2 linked regions of the Martelella mediterranea DSM 17316 genome follow. The protein of the gene in region 1 binds, or shares a complex with, the protein of each later gene. Links are inferred from orthologs where the notes say so. Each region holds a gene or a part of one and is shown on either strand. Other genes may lie near its edges.

What was found. The genes of interacting proteins can lie anywhere in the genome.
Region 2: the proteins of dapF (region 1) and Mame_RS07400 are in contact, whole or in part, in a solved structure (PDB 5YGU), measured with the Escherichia coli proteins. The link is inferred for Martelella mediterranea DSM 17316 from one-to-one orthologs.

What each region holds. Positions count from the first base shown.
Region 1 is NZ_CP020330.1:4,537,087-4,542,723, reverse strand. Bases 1,336-4,086 are described here. They hold dapF (diaminopimelate epimerase), read right to left. Parts: upstream 3,274-4,086; coding sequence 2,398-3,273; downstream 1,336-2,397. Other genes in these bases: Mame_RS21140 (DMT family transporter), read left to right, coding at 3,577-4,086; Mame_RS21150 (hypothetical protein), read right to left, coding at 1,796-2,323; Mame_RS21155 (hypothetical protein), read right to left, coding at 1,336-1,785. In the rest of the region: tRNA (N(6)-L-threonylcarbamoyladenosine(37)-C(2))-methylthiotransferase MtaB, read right to left, coding at 1-1,209; more of Mame_RS21155, read right to left, coding at 1,273-1,335; more of Mame_RS21140, read left to right, coding at 4,087-4,476; Mame_RS21135 (DNA alkylation repair protein), read left to right, coding at 4,499-5,188; Mame_RS21130 (MBL fold metallo-hydrolase), read right to left, coding at 5,191-5,637. UniProt on the Escherichia coli protein: Involved in the succinylase branch of the L-lysine biosynthesis and in the biosynthesis of the pentapeptide incorporated in the peptidoglycan moiety. Catalyzes the stereoinversion of LL-2,6-diaminopimelate (L,L-DAP) to meso-diaminopimelate (meso-DAP).
Region 2 is NZ_CP020330.1:1,594,918-1,599,908, forward strand. What follows is about bases 335-3,261. They hold Mame_RS07400 (RNA pyrophosphohydrolase), read right to left. Parts: upstream 2,088-3,261; coding sequence 1,581-2,087; downstream 335-1,580. Other genes in these bases: Mame_RS07385 (hypothetical protein), read left to right, coding at 409-597; Mame_RS27250 ((2Fe-2S)-binding protein), read left to right, coding at 743-1,072; bfr (bacterioferritin), read left to right, coding at 1,020-1,505; Mame_RS26595 (DUF5993 family protein), read left to right, coding at 2,286-2,438; Mame_RS07405 (disulfide bond formation protein B), read left to right, coding at 2,451-3,002. Also shown: Mame_RS07380 (complex I NDUFA9 subunit family protein), read left to right, coding at 1-294; more of arsB, read right to left, coding at 3,262-4,042; Mame_RS07415 (arsenate reductase ArsC), read right to left, coding at 4,044-4,571; Mame_RS07420 (ArsR/SmtB family transcription factor), read right to left, coding at 4,552-4,935. UniProt on the Escherichia coli protein: Master regulator of 5'-end-dependent mRNA decay.

The sequences.
Region 1 (5,637 bases):
GGCCGTCACGAACCGGCCCGGTTCAAGGCCGGGGGTGGCGACCGGCGCGAAATTTTCGGTATGGCCGTTCTCGCCGCGTTCGGTGAGCACGGTTTCCCTTTTGCCGATCATGTCGGCGAGGTGCCGCGCCTTCAGCCGCGCGCCGGTTTCGCGCAGAAGCCGCGCCCGTTCCTTCACCAGCGCCCGGTCGAGCTGCGGCATACGGGCGGCCGGCGTGCCGGGGCGGGGGCTATAGGGGAAGACGTGAAGCTGGGCGATATCGGCTTCCTCGGCAAAGCGCACCAGATTGTCGAAATGCGTCTCGGTTTCGGTCGGGAAGCCGGCGATGAAATCCGCGCCGAAGGCGATGCCTGGGCGCAGTTCCCGCGCCCTGGCGATGAAGGCCAGCGCGTCGGCCGACAGATGCCGCCGCTTCATCCGCTTCAGGATCAGGTCGTCGCCGTGCTGGAGCGAGAGATGCAGATGCGGCATGAAGCGCGGCTCGTCGGCCAGAAGATCGAGCAGATGCCGATCGATCTCGATGCTGTCGATCGACGACAGCCTGAGGCGGGCAATCTCCGGCACCTGTTTCAACAGCGTCTTCGCCAGCAGGCCGAGCGTCGGCTCGCCGGGCAGGTCCGCGCCATAGGAGGTGGCGTCGACCCCGGTCAGCACCACTTCGCGATAGCCCTGTTCGGCAAGCGTGCGGGCCTGGTCGATCACCGCGCCCATCGGCACGGAACGCGAATTGCCGCGGCCATAGGGGATGATGCAGAAGGTGCAGCGGTGGTCGCAGCCGTTCTGCACCTGCAGGAAGGCGCGCACATGGCCATCAATGCTTTCCACCATCTGCGGCGCGGTATCGAGCACGCTCATGATGTCGTTGACGATCAGCTTCTCTTCTGCCGAAACGCCGAAATCGGGCAGGTCGCGATAGTGCCGGGCCTCGAGCTTTTCGGCGTTGCCGAGCACCGCATCGACCTCCGGCATCCGCGCGAAGGTCTCCTTCTCGGTCTGTGCAGCGCAGCCGGTGACGACGATGCGGGTGGACGGGTTTTCCCGCCGCGCCCTGCGGATCGCCTGCCGCGCCTGGCGCACGGCCTCGCCGGTCACCGCGCAGGTATTCACCAGGATCGCATCCTCAAGCCCGGCCTCGGTCGCGGCCTTGAGCATGACTTCGCTCTCATAGGTGTTCAGCCTGCAGCCGAATGTCAGGGTACGGACGGTCATAATTCTCGGATTCCGGTTTGCCCGCTATATGGCCTAACGGGCCGCGAAATGAAAGGGCGTCCTTCAAAGCAGCAAGAGGTGGAAGGCATACGTGGCAAGATCAAAGGGTAGGCGCGGCAGAACCGGCAAGATGCCGATACTGCCGATGGGCAATGCAAGAAAATTGCTGGCAAGGACAAGCTGAAACAGCCGCCTGCGCTCAGAAAACCGCTTCATGCAGCGTACATTCAGAACCTGCAGTACGAGAAATGACGTGAGCATCACTTCAAGTGGAAACCAGTTGAGCATGAACGCCCGAGCCGGGTCGGCATAGATGTCGGCCCATGTATATGTTCCGTTTTCAAGGCCCTGCCTGAACGGGGCAATGACTGCCGACTGGCTCCAGAGACCGAGCTTGCTGATATAGAATCTGTAGGCCGCCGGCACTATGAAATTGATCCAGAAAAATGCCTTCAGCGCAGGGTCCGCCTGCTGCAATCTTGAAAGCAGAGCATCTGCCAGTGATGCGTTATCGCCGCGCATGCGCCGGTAGCGTTTTGTCAGGGCATTACCAAGGCGTTCGGAAGGACTTGCCATCTCGCTTTCCTCACAGGACGGGCTGGCCGGTGAGGACCAGCAGCAAGAGTGAGGAGGGTGAAATTGCGCCGGTGCGTGCCAGAGAAAGCCCTTCAGTCACGATATCGGACCATGTGGGGAGAATGCTGAGAAGGGCAGGCAGGAAGGCCGTCATGCCTGTGGGCAGGGCAAGCGGGTTCAAGACGAAGGCGGCGAGAAAGGCCAGCCTGCTTCTGCGAAAGCGCCGCATCGCATAGAGGTTGGCTACCTCAATGCCGAGAAAGAAGATCAGTTTGAGTACCAGATTGGCAATCGCGGCCATCTGGAGGGCGGAGCTCGGTTCATAGGGATATTTGAAGAAGGTGTAGGTAAAAAAGGCTACCGAATGGACCGTGCCGGACACGAGTAGATAAAAGCCGGCAGGCAATACGAAATTGAGCCAGAAAAAAGCCAGTTGGGGACGGGAAGGGTTGCTATAGAATTGGCGTATCGGTGCTGTCAGCCGGTGATGCCACTTTCTCTGCAGTCCTGAATGACCGTCATTGGATGCTGTGGCCATTGGATCCCCCTCGCGGAGGTAAGCTTAATACAACTCTGGGGTGCTGTTAAGCGCGTTTCCCAACGAAGAAAAACTCAACGTTCCCATTCTCCCGTGTTGGGGTCCACTCTTCCCGACCATTCATGTTCCGCCGGCCCCGTCATGATGACGTGGTCGTCGTCCTCGCGCCAGTCGATCTCAAGCGCGCCCGCCGGGACGTAGACCGAGACCTTGCGGCCGGTGCGGCCGGTGCGCGCGGCGGTGACGGCGGCGGCGCAGGCGGCGGAGCCGCAGGCAAGCGTCAGGCCGGCGCCGCGTTCGAAGGTCTTCAGCGACAGCGAGGACGGCGAGGTGACCTGCGCCAGCGAGATATTGGCGCGCTCGGGAAACATCGGATGATGTTCGTAGCGCGGGCCGAAGGCGAGGAGATCGTAGCTGTCGACATCGCGCGGCACGAAGAACACGGCATGGGGGTTGCCCATGGAGGCCGCCGAAAAGCGCTGCAGTGCTGGGTCGGGCTCGAAGGGCTCGGAGAGCGCGATATGCTTGGTGTCGCCGGGCGAGCCGGAGAGAGGAATTTTTTCCCATGCGAATTCCGGCGGTCCCATGTCCACCGAAATCCGCCCGTCCTCGAACCGGTCGGCGACGAGCGCGCCGGCAATCGTGCGGAAATCGAAATGGCTGCGCCCGTCAGCGGAAAACAGATAGTCGACGACGCAGCGTGTGCCGTTGCCGCAGGCCTGGGCCATCGATCCGTCGGAGTTCAGGATGTCGATCCAGCCGTCGGGGGCATCCTCGCGCGGGTCGTAAAGCGCCATGATCTGGTCGAAGGCGGTGTCGGGATGGGCGTTGAGGCGGATGGCGGCCTGCGGGGTGACCTTGTCGGTCCGCCCGCGCATGTCGATCACCAGGATCTTGTTGCCAAGCCCGTTCATGCGCGTCAGCGGCGCCCAGTGTTCGCGGTCGTTCATGCCCGGCACTCCTGTCAGTCATGCGGTCTTATATGGGCATATCGGCGCGCCGTCACCAGTCTTGGCGGTGAAGCCCGGAAAAATCCGCCGACGGAACCGCATGGGCCATCGCCGGCCTTTGCCAAGGCGGTGTTTCGTGATTAGGTTCAGCGATAACATACTGCGCTGCGCCGCTATTGCGGGCCGCACCGCCTTCGAAAGTCCGCTCACCATGCCCATTCGCCATTCCGGTTCGACGAACCCGCCAGTCCCGGCGCGCAGCGCCTGCGCATACACGCCCGGGCGAAGCGCCGGAATGCCGGCATGAAAGTCTCGGGCATTCTGCTGGCCTTCGCGGCGGTCACGATCTTTTCCGCGCAGGATGCGATCACGCGCCATCTCGGCCCGCTTTATTCGCCGTTCTTCATCGCCATGGTGCGGTTCTGGGCGTTTGCGGGCTTCGTCATGGTGCTGGCGGCGCGCCGGCCGGGCGGCTTTGCCGCCGCGATCCGGACGGATCATCTCGGTCTCCAGATCGTGCGGAGCCTGCTGCTGATCACCCAGATCCTGATCGCGATCTTCTCCTTCTCGATCGTCGGCCTGGCGCAGAGCCAGGCGATCTTCATGGCGGCCCCGCTCGTCGTGGCGCTGCTGTCGGTGCCGATCCTGGGCGAAAGGGTCGGCTGGCGGCGCTGGCTGGCGATCATCAGCGGGCTTGTGGGGGTGATGATCATCATCGATCCGCTGGGCGAACGGTTTTCGCTGGCAACGCTGATCCCGGTGGCGAGTTGTTGCGTCTTTGCGCTCTACTCGCTGTTGACGCGGCTCGCCGGCCGTTATGACAGCGCCGATGTCAGCCTGTTTTACACCGGCGTTGTGGGCATGGTCGTGACCAGCCTGATCGGGCCGTTCTTCTGGGAAGAGATGCTGCCGGTCGACTGGTTCTGGCTGACGGCGCTCTGCTTTACCGGGATTGCCGGTCACTACTGTCTCATCCGTGCGCTTGCGATCACCGAGGCGGTCACGGTGCAGTCTTTTATCTATCTGCAGCTTGTCTACGGTCTGCTTTTCGGGGTGCTGCTGTTCAACGAGACGCTGACGATGAACATGCTGGCCGGGGCTGCGATCGTGGTCGGCGCCGGGTTCTTCACCATCTGGCGGGAACACGCCCTGAGGAAACGGGAGATCGCGGCATCCACGGGCGCCTCGCTGGCGGGCCGGTGAGATTGGAATCGGAGGTTTACAGATGCTGTCACGTAATTCCTCGGCGGATGCCGTCCTGGCCGCTCTGGAGGCAAGCGCCGATCCGGCGCTGATTGCGGGCATGGACCGCGTCGGCATCCGGACGGAACACGCCATCGGGCTTTCCAATCCGGCCCTGCGGCAGATCGCCCGCGAGATCGGCGTCGAACACGGGCGGGCCGTCGCGCTGTGGCAAAGCCCGGTGCGCGAGGCGAAGCTGCTGGCGCTGCTCACATTCGATCCCGAGAGGCTGAAGCCGGACGAGATGTTCGCGCTCGCCGGTGATTTCACCTCCTGGGAGATGGTCGATATGGCCGCCGACCTGTTCGTGGAGGCCGGGCTTGATCCGGCGCTGATCGCGCGGTTTGCGGCCGACGACCGGGAATTCGCGCGCCGCACGGCCTTCGCCATGGTCGCGGGCGCGGCCGTTCACTGCAAGAGCGAGCCGGATGAAACCTTCATCGCCTTCCTGCCGCTGATCGAGGCCCATGCCGGTGACGACCGGAATTTCGTGAAGAAGGCCGTGAACTGGGCGCTGCGCAACATCGGCATGCGGAACAGGCCCTGCCATGCCGCCGCCCTCGCGCTAGCCGAAAAGCTGGCGGGCTCGGAGGACAGAACTCGCCGCTGGATCGGCCGCGACGCGGTGAAATATCTCAGCGACCCGAAACGGCTGGCGCGGCTGAAGGGCTGATCTTAGTCGGTCTCCGGCACGTCGAAGGCCTCGCCCGGTTCGAGCGGGCGGAACTTGTCTTCGGCAATGCCGGCATCCGCAAGGGCTGATTTCAGCAGCTTGACCGGATCGTCCCGTCCTTCGTCGGTGAGCTGGAATGTGCCGAAATGGTGGCCGCAGGCGTAAGCCGCGTTGCAGAGCTCGTAGCCGCTGACGGCCTCGACCGGATCCTGATGCTCGTTCTTCATGAAGTAGCGCGGCTCATAGGCGCCGATCGGCAGGTTGGCGAGCCGGAAGCCGCCGTATTTCTTTGCCGCCGCCTCGTAATTGCGGCCCTCGTGAAAGCCGGTGTCGCCGATATGGTAGATCAGCCCGGCCGGCGTCTCGATCACGAAGGCGGCCCAGAGCGCCATGCGCCGGTCGGCGACCCCGCGCGCGGACCAGTGGTGACAGGGCTCGGCAAAGACCCT
Region 2 (4,991 bases), 2.9 Mb from region 1 along the record:
GAATGTCTCGAACTGCTGCTCTCGGTGACCGGCCGCAAGCGCGCGCTCCTCTCCATGCCGTTCGGCCTCGCTTCATTGTTCGGCAGCATTGCCAGCCTCATTCCGTTCATCGCGCCGCCGTTGACGTCCGACCAGGTCAAGCTTCTGAAAGCGGACAATGTTGTCTCCGAAGAAGCGCAGGCGGAGGGGCGCACGCTCGATGGCCTCGGCATTCGCCCGGCACAGCTTGAGGTGGTGTTGCGCACTTACCTCGTTCAGTACCGACAGCACGGTCAGTTCGGGAAAATCGCTTGACGGTAAAATGGGGCGGGTGCATATCCTGCCCACAATTTCGCAAAAATTTCGCCACATTCGGGAACCTGTCACAGTAGTTGCGCCTTTACTGTTTATTGGAAAGTCATCGCTAAGATGATCAAGCGGGTTCGTATCAAAAGGGTTTCTGAAACGATGGGTAAGTCTATCGCTGTTTTGTTCGCAGGCGCGGCATTGATGATCATGGCGGCCTCGCTCGCCGCTCCCGGCAGCATTGCCGCGGGCAAGCCCGGCTGTGCGCCCGCCTACGGGGTCGACCCCTGCGCGCTGGCGGCCGTCAACTGATTCCATTCGTTGATCATTTTCCGTCCGGCCCGGCTCAAGCTTTCGTGAGGGCCTTGGTGACGGGCTGACGATAATTTAATCTTGACAATCAGCCTCGCCTTTTGCAAAACAGCTCTCATCAGAGACTTATGTCAATGGTGGAAGCATGCTGGTTTGCAGTTGCAATTTCATTACCGAAAAGGAAATTGAACAGACCATCGTCGAGCTGCTCGACGAGGACTGTTGGCAGCTTATTGTTCCCGCCAAGGTTTATCACCGCATGGCCAAGCGCGGCCGCTGCTGTGGATGCTTCCCGAATGTCGCCGATATCATTGTCCGCACGACCGAGGCCTATCATAAAAATAGTGACTCGACCGAAGCTGAGATATGTGATTTTTTGAGCCGCCTCAAAGAGTTCCACCAAAAGAACAGGAGAGCGGACATTGAAAGGCGACAAAAAAGTTATCGAACGGCTGAACGAAGCTCTGTTTCTTGAGCTCGGCGCCGTCAATCAGTACTGGCTGCATTACCGTCTCACGAAAGACTGGGGTCTGACGAAGCTCGCCGAGAAAGAGCGCGCCGAATCGATCGAGGAAATGCATCACGCCGACAAGCTGATCGACCGCATCATCTTCCTCGAAGGCCATCCCAACCTTCAGACCGTGGCGCCGCTGCGTATCGGCCAGACCGTCAAGGAAGTGCTTGAATCCGATCTGGCCGGCGAATACGAAGCGCGCAATTCCTACAAGGAATCCCGTGACATCTGTCACGAGGCTGGCGATTACGTCAGCATGAAGCTCTTCGAAGAACTGATGATCGACGAGGAAGGCCATATCGACTTTCTCGAAACCCAGCTCGATCTGCTGGATTCGATCGGCGAGCAGAAATATGCCCAGCTCAACGCCGCATCGAGCGAGAGTGCCGAATAACCGCTCCCTGGCACTTTCGTGATTCTCTAAGGCCCGGATTTGTCCGGGCCTTTTTTATGGTGCGCGGCCCGCTCGTCAGTCCGTCAGGTGCCGGAACTCGTCGACGACCCTTTCATAGACCGCGCGCTTGAAGGTGACGATCAGCCCGGGGAGGGTTTCGATATCGGCCCATTGCCAGGCGTCGAACTCGCGTTCATGGCCGTCCGGCGGCGGATCGATCGCGATTTCGCTGTCGTCGCCGAGAAATCGGAAGGCGAACCATTTCTGGGTCTGGCCGCGGAACCTGCCGCGCAGGCCGATGCCGATCAGGTGGTCGGGCAGGTCGTAATTGATCCAGCCGGGCGCCTCTCCGATGAGTTCCACCGATTTCATGCCGGTCTCCTCGTAAAGCTCGCGGGTTGCGGCCTCGAGGGGCGTTTCACCCGGATCGATGCCGCCCTGCGGCATCTGCCAGAGCTGCGGGGAGCCGTCGGATTCCGAATTGTTTTCCGACAGGCGTCGTCCGAGCCAGATCTTGCCTTCAGGGTTCAGGATCATCACGCCGACATTCGGCCGGTAGGGCAGTTCATGGGCTTTGCGCATGGGAGAAAGTCTCGTCCGATGGGGTTTCTTTCCGCCATGCCTAAAGCAAAGCGCGGCGAATGGGAATTCCTTCGTTCCCGCCAGATGCTGCCGCTTGGCGTGGCGTATAAAATGTCTGGTGCCCCCGGCGTATTGCTTGCAGGCGCCTGAAAAGCCTGCCATGTCTTGCGTCGTATTGCAGAGGGGGATTTTCGGATGATGGCACTTCCGTTTTTTATCGGCGCGGGCACGGTTTACCTGGCGCTGAAGGATCGAAAGGGGGCGGCGGTGGCGCTCACGATTGCCGGCTTGCTGCTGCTTGTCGTGCTCTACCGGCTCCATGCCACCGATACGCTCGATCTGTCGCTTTAGGAGGGGAACGCCATGAGTGAAAAACTGGCCGCGACACTGAACGCGCTTGCCCTGTTGGCGATTTCCATCGTGCTGCTGTTTGCCTTCTATGCACAATTTGCCTATGGCGAACTGCCGTGTCCGCTCTGCCTGCTGCAGCGCGCTGGCTTTGTCATGGTGGGCGTGGGACTGGCTTTGAACGTCATTTTCGGGGTTGCGCCGCGCCATTACGGGCTGATGATCCTGGGCGCGCTTTCCGGCGCGGTGCCGGCGCTCCGGCAGGTGGCGCTGCATGTGGTGCCGGGCACCGGGGCCTATGGCGATCCCTTCCTCGGCCTACATTTCTATACCTGGGCTTTTCTGGTGTTCGCGCTGGTCATTCTCGGTTCGGCGGTCATGCTGGTGCTTGGCGGCTTTGCCACCGCCCCGGCCCGCCGGCTTTCGGGGCTGGGGCTTGTGGCGGTCGTGTTCTTCGCGCTGATGACGCTCGGCAACGGCGTCTCGACGCTGGCCGAATGCGGGCTCGGCCTTTGCCCGGACAACCCGACGAGCTACGAGGCGCTGGACTCGCTCTCCGGGCGGTGAGGGTTGCGGGCAACCGCGGCTCCGCTTTCATACCAGCCCTTGCTGCGGTTGACGATGTAGACCACCGACAGCATCACCGGCACCTCGATCAGCACGCCGACAACGGTGGCGAGCGCCGCCCCGGACTGAAAGCCGAACAGGCTGATGGCGGCGGCGACGGCCAGCTCGAAGAAGTTCGACGCGCCGATCAGGGCCGACGGTCCGGCAACGCAATGCTGCTCGCCCGCCGCCCGGTTGAGCAGATAGGCGAGGCCGGAGTTGAAATAGACCTGGATCAGGATCGGCACGGCCAGCAGCGCGATGATCATCGGCTGGGCGATGATCTGTTCGCCCTGAAAGCCGAACAGCAGCACCAGCGTGGCCAGCAGCGCGGCCAGCGAGGCCGGTTGAAGGCGCGCAAGGAGGGCATCCAGCCGCACCGTTGAACCGCCCGCAAGCAGCGAGCGGCGGATAATCTGGGAAATGATCACCGGGATCACGATGTAGAGCCCGACCGACAGCACCAGCGTGTCCCACGGCACGGTAATCGCCGACAGGCCGAGGAGCAGCGCCACGATCGGCGCGAAGGCGACGATCATGATCGCGTCGTTGAGGGCGACCTGCGACAGTGTGAAATGCGGCTCGCCCTTCGTCAGGTTCGACCAGACGAACACCATGGCGGTGCAGGGCGCGGCTGCCAGAATGATCAGCCCGGCGATATAGGAATCGATCTGGTCGGCGGGCAGATAGGGCCGGAACAGCCAACCGATGAACAGCCAGCCGAGCAGTGCCATGGAGAACGGCTTCACCGCCCAGTTGACGAACAGGGTGACGGAGATGCCGCGCCAGTGGCGGCCGACGCCTGCAAGGGCGGCGAAGTCGATCCGCAGCAGCATCGGTATGATCATCAGCCAGATCAGCACGGCGACGGGAAGGTTGACCCTGGCGACCTCGATGGCGGCAATGGCATGGAAGGCCGTGGGGAAGAAATGGCCAAGCGCAACGCCTGCGACGATGCACAGAGCCACCCAGACGGTCAGGTAGCGTTCAAAGGTGGACATGTCAGATGGCCTTCGTGCTTTTCTCGGTTGCGCCGTCCATGGCGCCGATCTGCTTCATATGCGTGTCGATCCCTGCGGAATCGATGGTTTCCTGGGCCAGATTGAGGAAGGCCATGATCCGGCTTTTCAGGAATGTCGCGGTCTGGGCGAAGGCGCGCAGCTTTTGTTCTTCCGTGCCGGAAACGCCTGCCGGGTCTTCCACGCCCCAATGGGCGCGCCTGCCGCTGCCGCGCATGATCGGGCAGCTCTCGCCGGCTGCATTGTCGCAGACAGTGATGATGAAATCGATCTCGGGGGCATCGGGTCCGGAAAACTCGTCCCAGCTCTTGGAGCGGAAGCCCTCCGTGGGGTAGCCCATGGTCTCAAGCGTCTTGAGAGCCAGCGGATGAACCTCGCCCTTCGGCCGGCTGCCGGCGGAAAAGGCATGGAAACGGCCGGCGCCTTCCTTGTTCAGGATCGCCTCCGCCATGATGGAACGGGCGGAATTTCCGGTGCAGAGAAACAGAACATTATAGATCCGGTCGGTCATTTCGGTTGTCCTCGTGGGTGGGGCCGGCATTGGCGCAACAGGGTGCAAGTCCTTCGATCAGCGGCGCGCAGAGGTCCGCATTGCCGCCGCAGCAATCCTGCAGGAGATAGAGCATGACGGCGCGGAAGCGCTCCAGATCGGCCCGGTAGATGATCGAACGTCCCTGCCGCTCATTGACGACGATGCCGGCACGGGAAAGCGTCGAAAGATGCGCCGACATGGTGTTTTGCGGAACGTCGAGCCTGCGGGCGAGTTCGCCCGCGGCGATGCCGTCCGGTTCGCTTTCCACAAGCAGCCGGAAGGTCTGAAGCCGGGTCGACTGCGCCAGTGCGGCCAGCGCCGCGATTGTCTGATTCTCATCCATATATCCAGAATAATGGATATATGATCTTTGTCAAGCATCGACCTTGGCCTTCGCGA